Linked DNA regions of Aliamphritea ceti. The protein of the gene in region 2 interacts with the protein of the main gene of each other region in a pairwise test. Links are inferred from orthologs where the notes say so. Each region holds a gene or a part of one and is shown on either strand. Other genes may lie near its edges. The genes, in order: uvrA and uvrB.

Region 1 (7,750 bases), 2.5 Mb from region 2 along the record:
GTCCGTAACAGACAAGCGTACATATTCGACCCGACGACCGAACTTATCGACTAAAACTGGCTGAGAAGATGTAGATTGTGTCATAACTAAAATCCGCCACACTGGCTTCTGGTGAGTAAATCAGTGAGAATGAGCCGCCTTCATCAAAGAAGCGGAGCACTGCTCACAAACCCGATTATACCTATATATAGCGACAATGTTTATGTAACAGCGCCATATATAGAAACGATTATATTAAGAGCCAAACAGACCTATGTACATGCTATTAAAACACCTGCACATGACCTGTGCCATGTTAACCCTATTATCATTCGCTATCCGCGGCTTCTGGATGCTGACCGATAACAACCTCCTGCAACGCCGCTGGGTAAAAATTGCACCGCATATTATTGATACTCTGCTCCTGGTAACAGCGGTTGGCCTGACCATCACAATAAGCCAGTATCCGTTTGTCGACGCATGGTTAACAGCTAAGCTGGGAGGGCTTATTGCTTACATCGTACTGGGAACGATGGCACTGAAACGCGGTAAGACTAAAGCGATTCGTACCATGGCACTGATTCTGGCCTTAGCTTGCTGGGGCTACATCTTTGCTGTCGCACGTAGCCACATGCCATTTCCCTGGTAAGCTATTTTTCTGACAAACTAGGTTAGCAGCACCGACCGGTGCTGCTGATAAACCCTACGATTGAGCGTCCTGCTCGGCCACTGGCTGATACAACGTTTTCACAACATTAATCAGCTCATGTCGCCATGGAATCTGGCGAATACCAAAAGCATTCAACAACTTCTTACAGACTAGTACTGAAGACGCCGGACGCTCGGTATCTGTTCCGTAATCTTTCGAAGGTACGGCACGAATTTCTTCTGCTCGAAAATCTTCAAACTGACCTGCTGCCGCCAAAACCGCTTCACTGAAACCATAGCGTGAAGTGACTTCTGCACCGCAATAATGATAGGTACCCCAAACATCTGCACCATTATGCACTTGCTTAAGCATTGCAATAATAACCCGGGCAATGTCTGCCGCAGATGTTGGACATCCGCGCCTGTCATCCGCTGCAGAAATTACAGACTGTTCGCGGGCCTGACGCAAAGCACGCTGCATGTAGTTATCACCAACCGGACTAAAAACCCAGCTTACCCTTAGAATAAGGTGACGTTCCAACGTCTGGCGCAAAGCTTCTTCACCACGCCATTTACTATCGCCATAGACACCCAGAGGTTTAGCTTCATCAGCCTCTGCATAACCACTGGCATAATGTCCGTCAAACACATAATCCGATGATAAGTGCAGTACCGCGATGTCACGTTTAGCGCAAGCAACTGCCAATGTTTCAACAGCCTTTGTGTTACGCCGATAGCACTCATCAGGATCACGCTCAGCCTGATCAACATCATTGTAACCGGAAGTATTGATCACATAGTCTGGTTGAACTTCATCAAGCCGCTGCTCTAGCATCTGACGATTATTTATATCCAGTTCCGCATCGGTAAAAGGTACCGGAATATAAAAAGCATCAGTTTGCGCAGCCAGATTCAGGAAATACCCGATCTGACTGTCAGCACCAATAATAAGCAATTTAGCTGGCTGGGAAATAAACGCCTTCAGCATGACTACAGATTACCTCACTCACTACACAGAACAATGGATCAGAATGGGATATCGTCGTCGAAATCATCCATACCCGGCGCAGGCTGTGGAGCTGGTGCTTGCTGCTGAGGCGGCTTCTGGTACTGCTGCTGAGGAGCCTGTTGTTGCTGAGGCGCCTGCTGCTGATATTGTTGTGGAGCTTGTTGCTGTTGTTGCTGTGGCGCCTGCTGATATTGCTGCTGAGGTGCCTGCTGCTGTGGTGCTTGCTGCTGGAAACCACCGCCCTGTGACTGCTGGTACCCGCCGTTATTATCACCGCCGCGACCATCCAGCATTTGCATTTCGCTGGCAACGATCTCAGTTGTGTAACGATCCTGTCCGTCCTGCCCCTGCCACTTCCGGGTACGCAACGAACCTTCCAAATACACCTTAGAACCTTTGCGCAGGTATTCACCGGCGATTTCAGCCAACCGGTTAAAAAACACTACACGGTGCCATTCCGTACGTTCCTGCTGCTGACCAGTTTGCTTGTCTTTCCAGCTTTCTGAAGTCGCTACAGTGATATTAGTTACGGCATTGCCGCTGGGCATATATTTAGTATCCGGATCGTTACCCAGGTTACCAATCAGAATGACTTTGTTAATACCGCGTGCCATTGAATTCTCCACTCCCCTCAGCGTCCTGCGGGGCTATATTGCATCTGTTGATCTTGGTTCGGCCTTAACTTTGGCCGATTCATTTTCCTGGCGCCAAGCATAGCATAATTAGACCTCTGAACATCTACCAAATAATGTTTCAGGACATCTCAGGATTTAGGATGCTTTTCAGGCACGTCTGCCACTATAATCATCTCTTTTTTGCGCACAAGTCGGACACACTGATGGAACAAATCCTGGTTCGCGGGGCCCGTACCCACAATCTTAAGAATGTCGATATCGAAATTCCCCGCGATAAGCTGGTTGTCATTACCGGACTTTCCGGGTCTGGCAAATCATCGCTGGCTTTTGACACCCTCTATGCTGAAGGTCAGCGGCGCTATGTCGAATCGCTGTCTACTTATGCCCGGCAATTCCTGTCCGTCATGGAAAAGCCCGATGTTGATCACATCGAAGGGCTGTCACCAGCGATTTCCATTGAACAGAAGTCTACGTCGCATAACCCCCGTTCAACGGTCGGTACCATCACCGAAATTTATGACTATTTGCGACTACTGTTTGCCCGTGCCGGTGAACCACGTTGTCCGGATCACGATTTACCCCTGGCAGCTCAGACCGTAAGTCAGATGGTCGATCAGGTGTTAGCACTGCCGGAAGGCAGCAAGCTTATGCTTCTGGCGCCTATCGTTCAGGGCCGTAAAGGTGAGCACTTACATACCATCAGCGAGCTGAAAACACAGGGTTTTGTCCGCGCTCGTATTAATGGCATTGTGATTGACATCGATAGCGCTCCTGAACTGGATAAAAACAAAAAGCACGACATTGAAGCAGTCGTTGACCGTTTCAAAGTACGCCCGGATATGCAGGCGCGTCTTGCTGAATCTTTCGAAACTGCATTAAATCTCACCGATGGAATTGCCACTGTCTGTTATATGGACGGTGACGGCGAAGACATGGTGTTCTCTGCACGTTTTGCCTGTCCAAAATGTGGACACAGCATTCAAGAACTTGAGCCCCGAATGTTCTCGTTCAACAACCCACATGGCGCATGCTCTGCCTGCGACGGTCTGGGTGTTAAGCAATTCTTCGATCCGAAAAAAGTTGTCAGTGATCCAAGCCTGACACTTTCCGAAGGCGCAATCCGTGGTTGGGACCGACGTGCTCTGTATTACTTCCAGCAACTTAAAGCTGTTGCGGCCCACTACGAATTTGATATCAACACCCCGTTTGGCGAGCTCAGTGCTAAACAGCAAAAAGTCATTTTACAGGGTAGCGGCAAAGACAATATCGCCTTCAAGTATCTGAATGACCGTGGTGATTCCATTAGCAAGTCACACCCATTTGAAGGGGTGCTTAACAACCTGGAACGCCGCTACCGGGAAACCGAATCAGAAATGGTCCGTGAAGACCTTTCCAAATACATCAATATGCAATCTTGTCCGTCCTGTGATGGCAGCCGCTTACGCCGTGATGCCCGTCACGTATTCATTGCCACCGAAACCCTCCCACAAATTGTTGAGATGGCCATTGGCGATTGTTATGACTATTTCGAAACGCTGAAAATGGACGGCAAACGGGGCGAAATTGCTGACAAAATTGTCAAAGAAATTCGCCTGCGACTGGCTTTCCTGGTAAATGTCGGCCTGGATTACCTGTCACTGGAACGCAGTGCTGAAACACTTTCCGGCGGTGAAGCTCAGCGTATCCGACTGGCAAGCCAGATTGGTGCCGGTTTAGTTGGCGTAATGTACATACTTGATGAACCTTCAATCGGATTACATCAGCGCGACAATGATCGTCTGCTAAAAACACTGATCCATCTGCGGGATTTAGGTAACACCGTTATCGTTGTTGAACACGATGAAGACGCCATTCGACTGGCAGATCACGTCATTGATGTAGGTCCCGGAGCCGGCGTACACGGTGGTGAGATTATCGCCCAGGGCACACCACAGCAAGTCATGGATAATAAAAACTCGATTACCGGTGACTATATTTCAGGTCGCCGTAAAATCGAGATTCCTAGCGATCGCAACTCTCCTGACGGCCGTTGGCTGAAGTTGTTGGGCGCAACAGGCAATAACCTTAACGAAGTGAATCTGGAAATTCCTCTGGGCTTGCTGACCTGTGTTACCGGCGTTTCCGGTTCCGGTAAATCTACCCTGATTAACGGCACCTTATATCCACTGGCCGCCACAGAACTAAATAAGGCAACAACGCTGGATGCAGCGCCGCATCATGAGATTGACGGCCTAAAGCAGATGGATAAGGTCATCGATATCGACCAAAGCCCGATTGGCCGCACACCTCGCTCTAACCCAGCCACTTACACCGGCATTTTCACACCTATTCGGGAATTATTTGCTGGCACGCAGGAAGCACGCGCCCGTGGTTACAAGCCGGGGCGCTTTAGCTTCAACGTCAAAGGTGGCCGCTGTGAAGCCTGTCAGGGTGATGGGGTTATCAAAGTAGAAATGCACTTCCTGCCAGATGTTTATGTACCTTGTGATGTCTGTAAAGGTAAGCGTTATAACCGCGAAACTCTGGAAGTAAAATATAAAGGCAAGAGCATTGATGAAGTGCTGCAGATGACGGTTGAAGACGGCCGCGAATTCTTCGACGCTATTCCTGCTCTGTCACGTCGTTTACAAACCCTGATCGACGTTGGTCTCAGCTATATCCGCCTCGGCCAGGCAGCGACTACGCTTTCTGGTGGTGAAGCACAACGGGTTAAGTTGGCTAAAGAGCTAAGTAAACGGGATACAGGCAAAACACTCTATATCCTTGATGAGCCGACCACAGGTCTGCACTTCTATGATATTCAGCAATTGCTCAATGTACTCTACCGGTTACGTGATCACGGCAACACTATCGTGGTTATCGAACACAATCTTGATGTTATAAAAACAGCAGACTGGATTGTTGATTTAGGCCCCGAGGGTGGCACCAAAGGCGGTCATATCATTGCTACAGGTACTCCGGAAGATGTAGCTAATACGGAACATTCCTATACAGGCCAGTTCCTCAAACCATTGCTGGAGCGCTAAGTTCAGCAGCATTAAGTTTAAGCAATATTATGTTTCTGTTTCGCCCTGGTCAGCCGGGGCGACAGAAACAGATATTCTTCTGCTTTTCGCGGCATCAGTCCCTCCAACAATAAATCGTCCTTAAGTGCATCATCCAGCGACGCTAAACCTCGTATAAGACTCTCACTGATGCATGCAGAATATACTCCCAACCCTGTAATCATCGGTAGACAAGGCGTCGGCTGACTATACCCAACTACTTTTAATGTTTTAGCAGCAGGTTCATAACGTTTCGCCAGTGTCCAGCTAACAGCATCTATACTGGCAACATCCGCCTCACCAGCTGCCAGCATCTGAATCGACTGTCTATGACTGCCAGAAATACATAACTGGCTCAGAGCGTTTCTGCTAAGGCTGTGTAACAAAGCTGAGTATCCAGACTGAGAATCCCTGGCATTAATAGCTGCTCTTAAACCTTGCCCCTCTTCAATAGCACCTTCCGATTGCTCAAAACAAATTGCATCTGAATCTATATCCGCACCCGTAACGATGACACTGTAATACTCACCGTCACTGCAATTTTCCAACCGATATACAGGACTGCCTAATAAGCAGGTATGTTTATAAAGGCCCTGTGCAAAAGGTAATCCGCACGTCTGCCCCACCAATAGTGACTCAGAAAGCCATTGCTGAACTTGATCACCATCTTCCAACAGGCACTCCGGAACAGTAATCTCTTCTGGTAAGTCTTCACGTAACACTGCTGCTAAGTGCTGCCATAAAGCCTCATGCTGGAATTTCAGTTCGGGCCAGTCATACATAGGTAAACGCGCGATCATCCAATTACCTCACTGGAATTATTTTGCGGCAAAACATCAGGTATAGCAGGCATATATGGGTGCGAGACCGGCTCTTTCGCTTGCAAAAAATATTCGTTAAATACCTGACGGTAATTGGAATAGCGATAATTTTGATTATCTGCCAGAAACTGCTCACGACATTCCCGGTATAGTGCTGGCAAGCGGTACCAGGCTACGCCCGGGTGCTGATGGTGCACCGCATGTAAATTATTATTCAGAAAAAGAAATGCCAGTAATCCCCGGTCTTCAACGACCACCGTACGCGCTGCCACTGAAAAATGCGCTCTATGCTCAAGAAAAGTGCGAATTTTCAGAACAGACAATCCTGCATAAGCACACAATATATAGAGCCAGAGACTCACCTGAGCAACTTCAGATAACCACCACAGCATCGGTACCAACCCTGACAAATGCATCAGATATGCCCGGATTACATTCCACTCTCCTGAAACCACTGACCGTACATCATTTTTATAAAACAACCATAAAGACACCGCAGGCCCTATCAGTATTCGCCCCAGCAAGCTGTTATTAAAATTGTATATATCCCTCAGAGCAGTCGGCATTGCCTGCCACTGTTGAGAATCAAAATAATGTGATTCAGGATCATCATACGGATCCGTTAAATTTTCATCCTGATGATGTATCAGATGCGTATCCCGAAACCGCTCATAAGGCAGAAAAACACCTACCGGTAAGAATACTAAAGCTTCATTCAGCCACCGCCAGTTAGTAGGATGATTATGCAATGCCTCGTGCTGCAACGACGACTGCAACGCAAGAATTAAAGGTAAGAACAGCCACAATAAAGCAATCCAATCGCTAAACGACACTACCAGCCACCAGCAGCTATAACAGCTGACAATCAGCAACAAAGTTGGCCATTCAATTCGAATTCCCCGTGTGGCGTGCATACATAACTCCTTAACTATCAATAAGAAGAGCATATGCCCAGACATTAACTGAGGCTATTTGTGAATTTGTAATTTATGCATAAGATATACATCACTAATAATATTTTGTTGTATAAATACAAAAACAATCATATTTATATAACAACAAGACAATGATTATGAACGGCTGGGAACATGGATAAACGAGAGATAGCACCGCTGTTTCGTGAACGCCTGAAACAATTGCTACTGCAATCTGGTCTGAACCCCAGTGAATTTGCCCGCCAATGTCAGCTGGACCGCTCTGCGATGAGCCAGTTTCTGGATCCCGCCAACCTGCGTCTGCCCCGCGCTGAAGCGTTAATGCGTATAGCCGCAGCACAAGGTGTTTCAATCGACTGGTTACTGGGAGTTGCCGGAGCCAGCGACGCCAGCCTGCAGGTATCCAGCAGTGCTGAAATAGAACTCATACCCGACCAGGCACAACACTCCCCGCTCACTCAGTGGCGTGCTGAAATTAACGGCGGTAAAACCCGTTATGTGCCGGCATATCTGCCAGACATGCTTAGCCTGCCTGAACTGGTTAATCATGAACTCGAGCCACACAGAGCCTCTCCCCGTTATAACTTCGGTGAAGACTTACTTAAAACGGTTCAGGAAAGAGGCAATGATCTGGAAATATGCATGCCCGTACAGGCGCTCTATGAACTGGCTAAGGGCC
Region 2 (7,340 bases):
GCCGTCAAACGTGCGACGCCCCGGGCAATACTGGGTTTACGCGGCTTATTTGATCTGAGAGTTTTACCAGACTTTCGTTCTGATCTTTGCTCTACCGACATATTCATTCAGACTCCAGAATGATATTGCCCTGCTGATTGAAGTACGCCATGCGCAAATCACTCAGCCCGAGGGCTTCATGGGCATCCGGCCGTTGTGGAAGATAAGCTGTAAAAGGCTGTTTATAGGTCTTTATCAGGCCTTTTACGGATACTTGTAAGTTATTTAACGCATCACGAATATTGGCACGGTCGGTGACTACGTCACCGCTCAATCCTGCCTGCTGAATAGCCGCAATTAATACCCGGGTAAGATCATAAGCATGTATAAAACCGGCTGGAGCTTTTATATCTCTGGGGCTGACTAAACCATCAAAGTTTATTCGTGCCTGCTGCAAGACCTGCTCAGCTAATGGCGCCCGTGGCAATTCAAAAAATGAAAAACGGGTCTGGATAAACTTCAGATCAGCAAGCGCTCGCGCTTCAGCGGAAACATCGATGGCAAAATCACCGCCGGTGATGCCCCAATGGCTACGTACGGGTAAACTCAGTGAAGGATCCTCCGCCATTGCCTGTAACAGAACCTTACCTTCAGGGGCATTCGCCACCAGAAAAATCACATCAGCACCGGATTGCCTGGCTTGTCTCAACATTGTTTTGGCGTTGTACTTACCCAATGACCAGTTAAACCAACCAATGCCTGCTACTTCTATACCTCTGTCAGCCAACGCCTTGAGCATGTTTTTTTCATTTGAACGTCCCCAGCCAGTATTTTCCAATAGCAAATACGGCTGCCTAAAACCTTCTTCATCAACCGCGTGAGCGGTTATGAACTCCCCGGCTTTGCTGTCATCTACGGACAACCGGTAAATCCAGTTATCAACGCCGTTACTGCGGGTGATGGGCGCCGCTGCCGCCCAGGGATCAAGCAAAAGAATCTTTTGCTGATTAATAAATGCTTTGTTGGCCAACAGAGGCGGTGAATGCAATCCACCAAATACCAGTAACCCCTGATCATCCTCTAAGAAGGATTTCAGGTTAACCTTACTACGGGATGAGTTACCCCGGTGATCTCGAATAACTATTTCAAACTGATAGCCTTGCAGCTGAAAATCATGCTCTTGCAGTGCGGTATAAATACCCCTGTAAATCGACTGAGTCGCATTTCTGGAAATACTGTTATCTGCATCAATATACAAACGCATCAGTTTTTGTTGCGCCCCGGCCCCGGCTTCTGACGATTGTTCAGTCTCAGCATCTGTCTGTGCAATCAGTGGTAAAGCCATACAGCACAGCATCAAAAAAATGATTAAACGTATCAGCATATCGATTACTCCATACTAAGCAGCCTGCTTAATTCAAGATGTAGTCTCGCGATTCTTTATATCCGGGTTATCTGTTTCAGAGGACTTGGCGACTGAGCCTTTCGCCAACGGTCTTTCTTTTAACGAGCTTTCCTTTAACAAACTTTCTTTTAATAAGCCTTGTACCCGCTCACGCAGCTGTAGGTTATCAAAAGGCTTCGCCAGTACCTCATCAGCTCCTGTATCCAGCGCTTGTTTCAGTTTGGCCGGCGCCAGTGCAGATATCACCAAGATCCGGCAGTGACGAATCTGTCGGTTACCCCGGATATATCGAATAACTTCATAGCCATCCAGACCTGGCATGCTCAGATCAAGCAGCACGATATCCGGCTTTTCCTGCAGCAACAGACTACCTGCCTGAAAACCATCAGCAGCTTCATGCAGCTCCCACTGCAGTGGCCGAAGCACACGACTGATTGCCCGACGAACTTCTTTCTCATCATCGACAATCAGAACTTTCGGCCTCGCTGGGCTTTCAGCAGTTTTAACATCTGCTGACTGAGCCGTATCAGTATCCGTTCGGTTAAGCTCTGCAGGAATTGGCAAGCTATTTTCCTGCAGAAAATTTATAAAATCGGCTTCAAGTATACGGTGGTTACCGCCAGGTAAACGGAAGGCTTTCAGCTTACCGCTGTTAATCCAGCGCAACACTGTACGGGGATTCACGTTACATAAGCTGGCAATTACACCACTGGTCAATGTCTGCATAGTTTCTCCTTGCTGCCTCCTATCATAGAACATTTTCAGACAATTGCGACTTATCAGACAAATCGGACATTTGTGACAAAACGGACTCAATCACACCGGTATGATGCTTATCTTCAAATTTCAGACATAAAAAAACCCGGCAACTGCCAGGCTTTTTACTGATTCAAAATCTACAAACCACTGTGTTTGAGTTTTTCCAGTTGGTCGCGGAAATGCGCCGCGGTCTCAAACTCCAGATTTTTCGCCGCCTCATACATCTGATCTTCAAGCTTGCTAAGTGCTTTAGCCAACTCTGCACCGCTCAACTTAGATGCATCCAGGGTATATTCAGCGGTAGCTTCAGCCACTTTCTTAGAAGCTTTGTTACTCTTCTTACGGCCAGGAATATACGCGGCACCTTCCATAATATCGGCAACTGACTTCGTAATGCCTTTCGGAACAATACCGTTCTTCTTATTGTGCTCGATCTGCTTTTCACGACGACGCTCTGTTTCATCCATCGCCCGTTGCATAGACCCGGTTACACGGTCGGCATAAAGAATTGCCCGGCCATTGATATTTCGCGCCGCACGGCCAATGGTCTGAATCATTGATGTTTCAGAACGCAGGAAGCCTTCTTTGTCCGCATCAAGAATTGCCACTAAACCAACTTCAGGCATGTCGATACCTTCCCGCAGCAGGTTAATCCCCACCAACACATCAAACTCACCGATACGTAAATCACGAATAATTTCTACCCGTTCAACGGTATCAATGTCTGAGTGCAGGTAACGAACTCTTACACCATGTTCGTCTAAATAATCGGTTAGATCTTCAGCCATACGCTTAGTCAAAACAGTGACAATAACTCGTTCGCCATTCGCTGCGACTTTATTAATCTCACCTAACAGATTATCAACCTGTGTTTGTGCAGGCCGGACTTCTACCACAGGGTCAAGCAGCCCCGTTGGTCGCACAACTTGCTCAACTACCTGACCCGCATTCGCTGCTTCATACTTACTCGGCGTCGCAGACACAAAAATCACCTGAGGCGAGATAGACTCCCACTCATCAAAACGCATCGGCCGGTTATCCAGTGCCGAAGGCAAACGGAAACCGTATTCCACTAACGTTTCTTTCCGCGAACGGTCACCTTTATACATTGCACCTAGCTGCGGCACAGTTACATGTGACTCATCCATTACCAATAATGCGTTGTCTGGCAAATAATCAAACAGTGTTGGTGGCGCCGCACCAGGGTCTCGACCTGACAGATAACGTGAATAGTTTTCGATCCCCGAGCAGTAACCCAGCTCCATGATCATTTCCATATCATAGAGGGTGCGCTGTTCCAGACGCTGTGCTTCTACCAGTTTATCGTTATCACGTAACTGTTTAAGCCGGTCCTGTAATTCAACTTTGATTTTATCAACCGCGCCGACCAGAATTTCCCGTGGAGTTACATAGTGAGACTTAGGATAAATCGTGGCACGGGGGACTTTACGCAGCACTTCACCGGTCAATGGGTCAAAGTAACTGATATTTTCTACTTCATCATCAAACAGCTCGATACGTACCGCTTCTTTTTCAGATTCAGCCGGAAACACATCAATCACATCGCCACGTACCCGGTAAGTGCCCCGGTGTAATTCGATATCATTACGGGTGTACTGCAGCTCGGCTAAGCGGCGCAAAATAAAGCGCTGATCAACTTCATCACCACGGTCAAGGTGCAGCATCATACCCAGATAAGACTTAGGATCACCCAGACCATAAATCGCTGAAACGGTCGCAACAATGATCGCATCTTCTCGCTCCAGCAAAGCTTTAGTCGCTGAAAGTCGCATCTGTTCAATGTGATCGTTTATTGAGGCATCTTTCTCAATGAAAGTATCTGAAGAAGGTACATAGGCTTCTGGCTGATAGTAATCATAGTAGGAAACGAAATACTCAACTGAGTTGTTCGGAAAGAACTCTCTGAACTCACCATATAACTGAGCCGCCAGTGTTTTATTATGCGCCATCACGATTGTTGGCCGCTGTAACTCAGCAATAACATTCGCAATAGTGAAAGTTTTACCTGAGCCTGTTACCCCAAGTAAAGTCTGTGAGGTCAGTCCTGCATTGATGCCTGTTACCAGACCTTCGATCGCTGCCGGCTGATCACCGGCAGGCTGAAAATTCGACTTTACCTGAAAGCGTTGCTTCATAATGTAATTTCGCTTGTACCACAGAAGATTGAGACAATCCGGCATTATACCCGGCTGGCAGAAAGCGGGACAAACGAATGTGTCCCCTGATTTTAAAAAACACTGCCATATTTCAGAAATATGTCGTTTTTTTACCTTTCAGGGGGATGATTCCACATGTCGCTTTCCGGTATGATTGTGCGGTTAATCGACCGTGGAATAAATCCACATTTTCAGAGGATATGGGCTTGGATATGCAACTTTCCGACCGCGTAAACAGTATCAAACCTTCCCCGACACTGGCAGTAACTAACCGTGCTGCCGAACTGCGTGCCGCGGGTCAGAACATTATCGGCCTAGGTGCCGGCGAACCTGACTTCGACACCCCGGAACACATTAAAACCGCAGCAATTACCGCACTGAACAACGGCTTCACGAAATACACCGCTGTTGACGGTACTCCGGCCCTGAAAACCGCGATTATTAAAAAGTTTAAACGTGATAATGGCTTCGACTACGAAGCAAACCAGATTCTGGTTTCATGCGGCGGTAAGCAGAGCTTCTTCAACCTTTCTATGGCTCTGCTGAACAAAGGTGATGAAGTTATTATCCCTGCGCCTTACTGGGTGTCTTACCCGGATATGGTTCTGATGGGTGAAGGTAAGCCAGTTATCGTGACGACTGAACAGTCTGCACGTTTCAAGCTGACGCCTGAACAGCTGGAAGCAGCAATCACTGAACGTACCAAACTGCTGGTTCTGAACAGCCCGTCTAACCCAACTGGCGTTGCCTATGAACTGGACGAGCTGAAAGCGCTTGGCGAAGTACTGAAAAAGCACCCACAGGTAATGGTTGCCAGCGATGACATGTACGAGCACATTATGTTCGACGATAAGCCATTCGTTAACATTCTGAATGCTTGCCCTGAACTGTATGACCGTACCATCGTACTGAACGGCGTATCTAAAGCTTACTCTATGACTGGCTGGCGTATTGGTTACGCGGCTGGCCCGGCAAAGCTGATCGGCGCAATGAAAAAGATTCAGTCACAGAGCACGTCTAACCCGACATCCATCTCTCAGGTTGCCGCTGAAGCTGCTCTGGAAGGCTCACTGGATTGCGTTAACGAAATGCTGACAGCATTCCAGGAACGTCGCAATTACGTAGTAAGCACACTGAACGAAATCGAAGGTGTTGACTGCCTGGACGTTGACGGAACTTTCTACGCATTCCCTAGCTTCCATGCAATCATCGAAAACGACGCTCGTTTCGAAGACGATATCGCGCTGGCTGAATTCATGCTGATGGAAGCAGGTGTTGCACTGGTACCAGGTTCTGCATTCGGCGCACCAGGTAACATGCGTTTGTCTTTTGCAACTTCAATGGAAGTACTGGAAGACGCACTGGGCCGTATCAAGAAAGCACTGCAAGGCTAAGGCTAAAGCTTAGTTTTACAGCTATAAAAAACCGGGCAATTGCCCGGTTTTTTATTACCTGAAATTTGAGAAACAATCGTTTCATTTTACATTCGGTCAAGAAATAACTTGAAGAAAGCCCATAGCCGGACTGTACTTATCTGTACTAACTTTCATTTTCGAAAGCGTGATTAGCCGCTACATAGCAAGACCGCAGCAGGACCCGGGAACATCTCAGCTGCTCGCCACTATGAAGTAAATACGCAGTAAACCTGTGGGAGCCACCGGAAAGACTGACCACTGACAGCAACATTTTTGCACGTATTATTCGCCATGCGTGATAACGGACAGTCGTTGACCGGCTTCGCCCCATTGGGAGGAGTATGTCATGTATTGCCGAGCTTTCTTTTACCGTACTTTCTTTTACCGAGCTTTCTTTTACAGAACTGCCTGTCCCCCAAAGACTGACCACTCCGACCTGTTTAGCCATACCTTATCCGCAATTCTCTTTCTGTTTCTGACCAGCATCACAGCTTCCGTTAATGCATCCAGCCGCCCTGCTATAACTCCTCTGGATACAGAGCCTTACAGCTTTAAAGAACTCCAGCAAGCCATTGGTTTTTACCAAACGCTTAATACCTTACCCTGGCCTGTATTGCGGAAAACGAACAAACTTTTACGCCTGGAAGATAACCATCCTGATTTGGCAATCATGCGCCACCAGTTATTACTGCTTGGCGATCTGACCGCACCATATACAACCCCGCACAATACTTCAGATAACGCAGCTGATACTGATACTAAAGCCAACAGTGCTGAATACTTTGATCAGCATCTGGAGCAAGCACTGAAGCACTTCCAGCAACGTCACGGTATCAAAGTCGATGGCATTCTTGGCCCACAAAGCCGTAAAGCGCTTAATATTTCTCCAGCACACAGGATTCAGCAACTGGCACTGAATATCCATCGTCAGAATCAGTTTGCAGACAAAGCCAGTCAGCGCTTTATTCAGGTGAACATTCCGGAATTCCGCCTGCGCCTGTTCGATCAGAATGAACTTTTGCTTGAAATGAAAACCATAGTCGGAAGAAAAACCCGAAAAACACCGGTTTTTGATACGCATATTCAGGCATTAGTGATTAACCCTTCCTGGAATGTACCCAAAAGCATCGCCTTTAAAGATATTCTGCCTCGCTGGCAGGAAGACCCTGAATACCTGCAACGAAAAAACCTGCAGGTGCTCGCCGGCTGGAATTCTTCACGCCCGGTTCCCGCTGAAGAAATCGACCTGACTAAAATGTATCAGGGAAATGAGTATCAGCGACTCTGGGAGCCGCCGGGAATGGGCAACACTCTGGGGCGTATCAAGTTTATATCCCGCAGTCAGTACGCTATCTATCTGCATGACACCTCCGCACCGCGATTATTTGATGAACACAACCGTGCTTTCAGTTCTGGCTGTATTCGCGTTGCCGAAGCACGCCAGCTTGCCGATACCCTGCTTTCCCTGAGTGAGCCGGAAGATGTTTCACTCGAACCTATACTTAGCCATTCCCGTACGCAGACATTACCGTTGCAACAGCCTGTTAACTTACACGTTACTTACTGGACAGCCTGGATTTCGCCAAAAGGCACACTAAATTTTCG

Evidence for each region.
Region 1: the proteins of uvrB (region 2) and uvrA interact in binary tests that used the Escherichia coli proteins (3 or more experiments, as listed by UniProt). The link is inferred for Aliamphritea ceti from one-to-one orthologs.

What each region holds. Positions count from the first base shown.
Region 1 is NZ_AP025282.1:536,395-544,144, reverse strand. Bases 2,112-5,497 are described here. They hold uvrA (excinuclease ABC subunit UvrA), read left to right. Parts: upstream 2,112-2,474; coding sequence 2,475-5,297; downstream 5,298-5,497. Other genes in these bases: OCU49_RS02350 (phosphate/phosphite/phosphonate ABC transporter substrate-binding protein), read right to left, coding at 5,315-5,497; ssb (single-stranded DNA-binding protein), read right to left, coding at 2,112-2,250. Also shown: GTP 3',8-cyclase MoaA, read right to left, coding at 1-84; OCU49_RS02370 (SirB2 family protein), read left to right, coding at 254-628; rfbD (dTDP-4-dehydrorhamnose reductase), read right to left, coding at 683-1,615; more of ssb, read right to left, coding at 1,654-2,111; more of OCU49_RS02350, read right to left, coding at 5,498-6,115; OCU49_RS02345 (fatty acid desaturase), read right to left, coding at 6,112-7,050; OCU49_RS02340 (helix-turn-helix domain-containing protein), read left to right, coding at 7,225-7,750. UniProt on the Escherichia coli protein: The UvrABC repair system catalyzes the recognition and processing of DNA lesions. UvrA is an ATPase and a DNA-binding protein. A damage recognition complex composed of 2 UvrA and 2 UvrB subunits scans DNA for abnormalities.
Region 2 is NZ_AP025282.1:3,075,264-3,082,603, forward strand. The notes cover bases 1,791-4,766. They hold uvrB (excinuclease ABC subunit UvrB), read right to left. Parts: upstream 4,300-4,766; coding sequence 2,281-4,299; downstream 1,791-2,280. Other genes in these bases: OCU49_RS14125 (response regulator), read right to left, coding at 1,791-2,110; OCU49_RS14135 (pyridoxal phosphate-dependent aminotransferase), read left to right, coding at 4,533-4,766. Also shown: OCU49_RS14115 (sensor histidine kinase), read right to left, coding at 1-107; OCU49_RS14120 (ABC transporter substrate-binding protein), read right to left, coding at 104-1,363; more of OCU49_RS14125, read right to left, coding at 1,397-1,790; more of OCU49_RS14135, read left to right, coding at 4,767-5,714; OCU49_RS14140 (L,D-transpeptidase family protein), read left to right, coding at 6,082-7,340. UniProt on the Escherichia coli protein: The UvrABC repair system catalyzes the recognition and processing of DNA lesions. A damage recognition complex composed of 2 UvrA and 2 UvrB subunits scans DNA for abnormalities.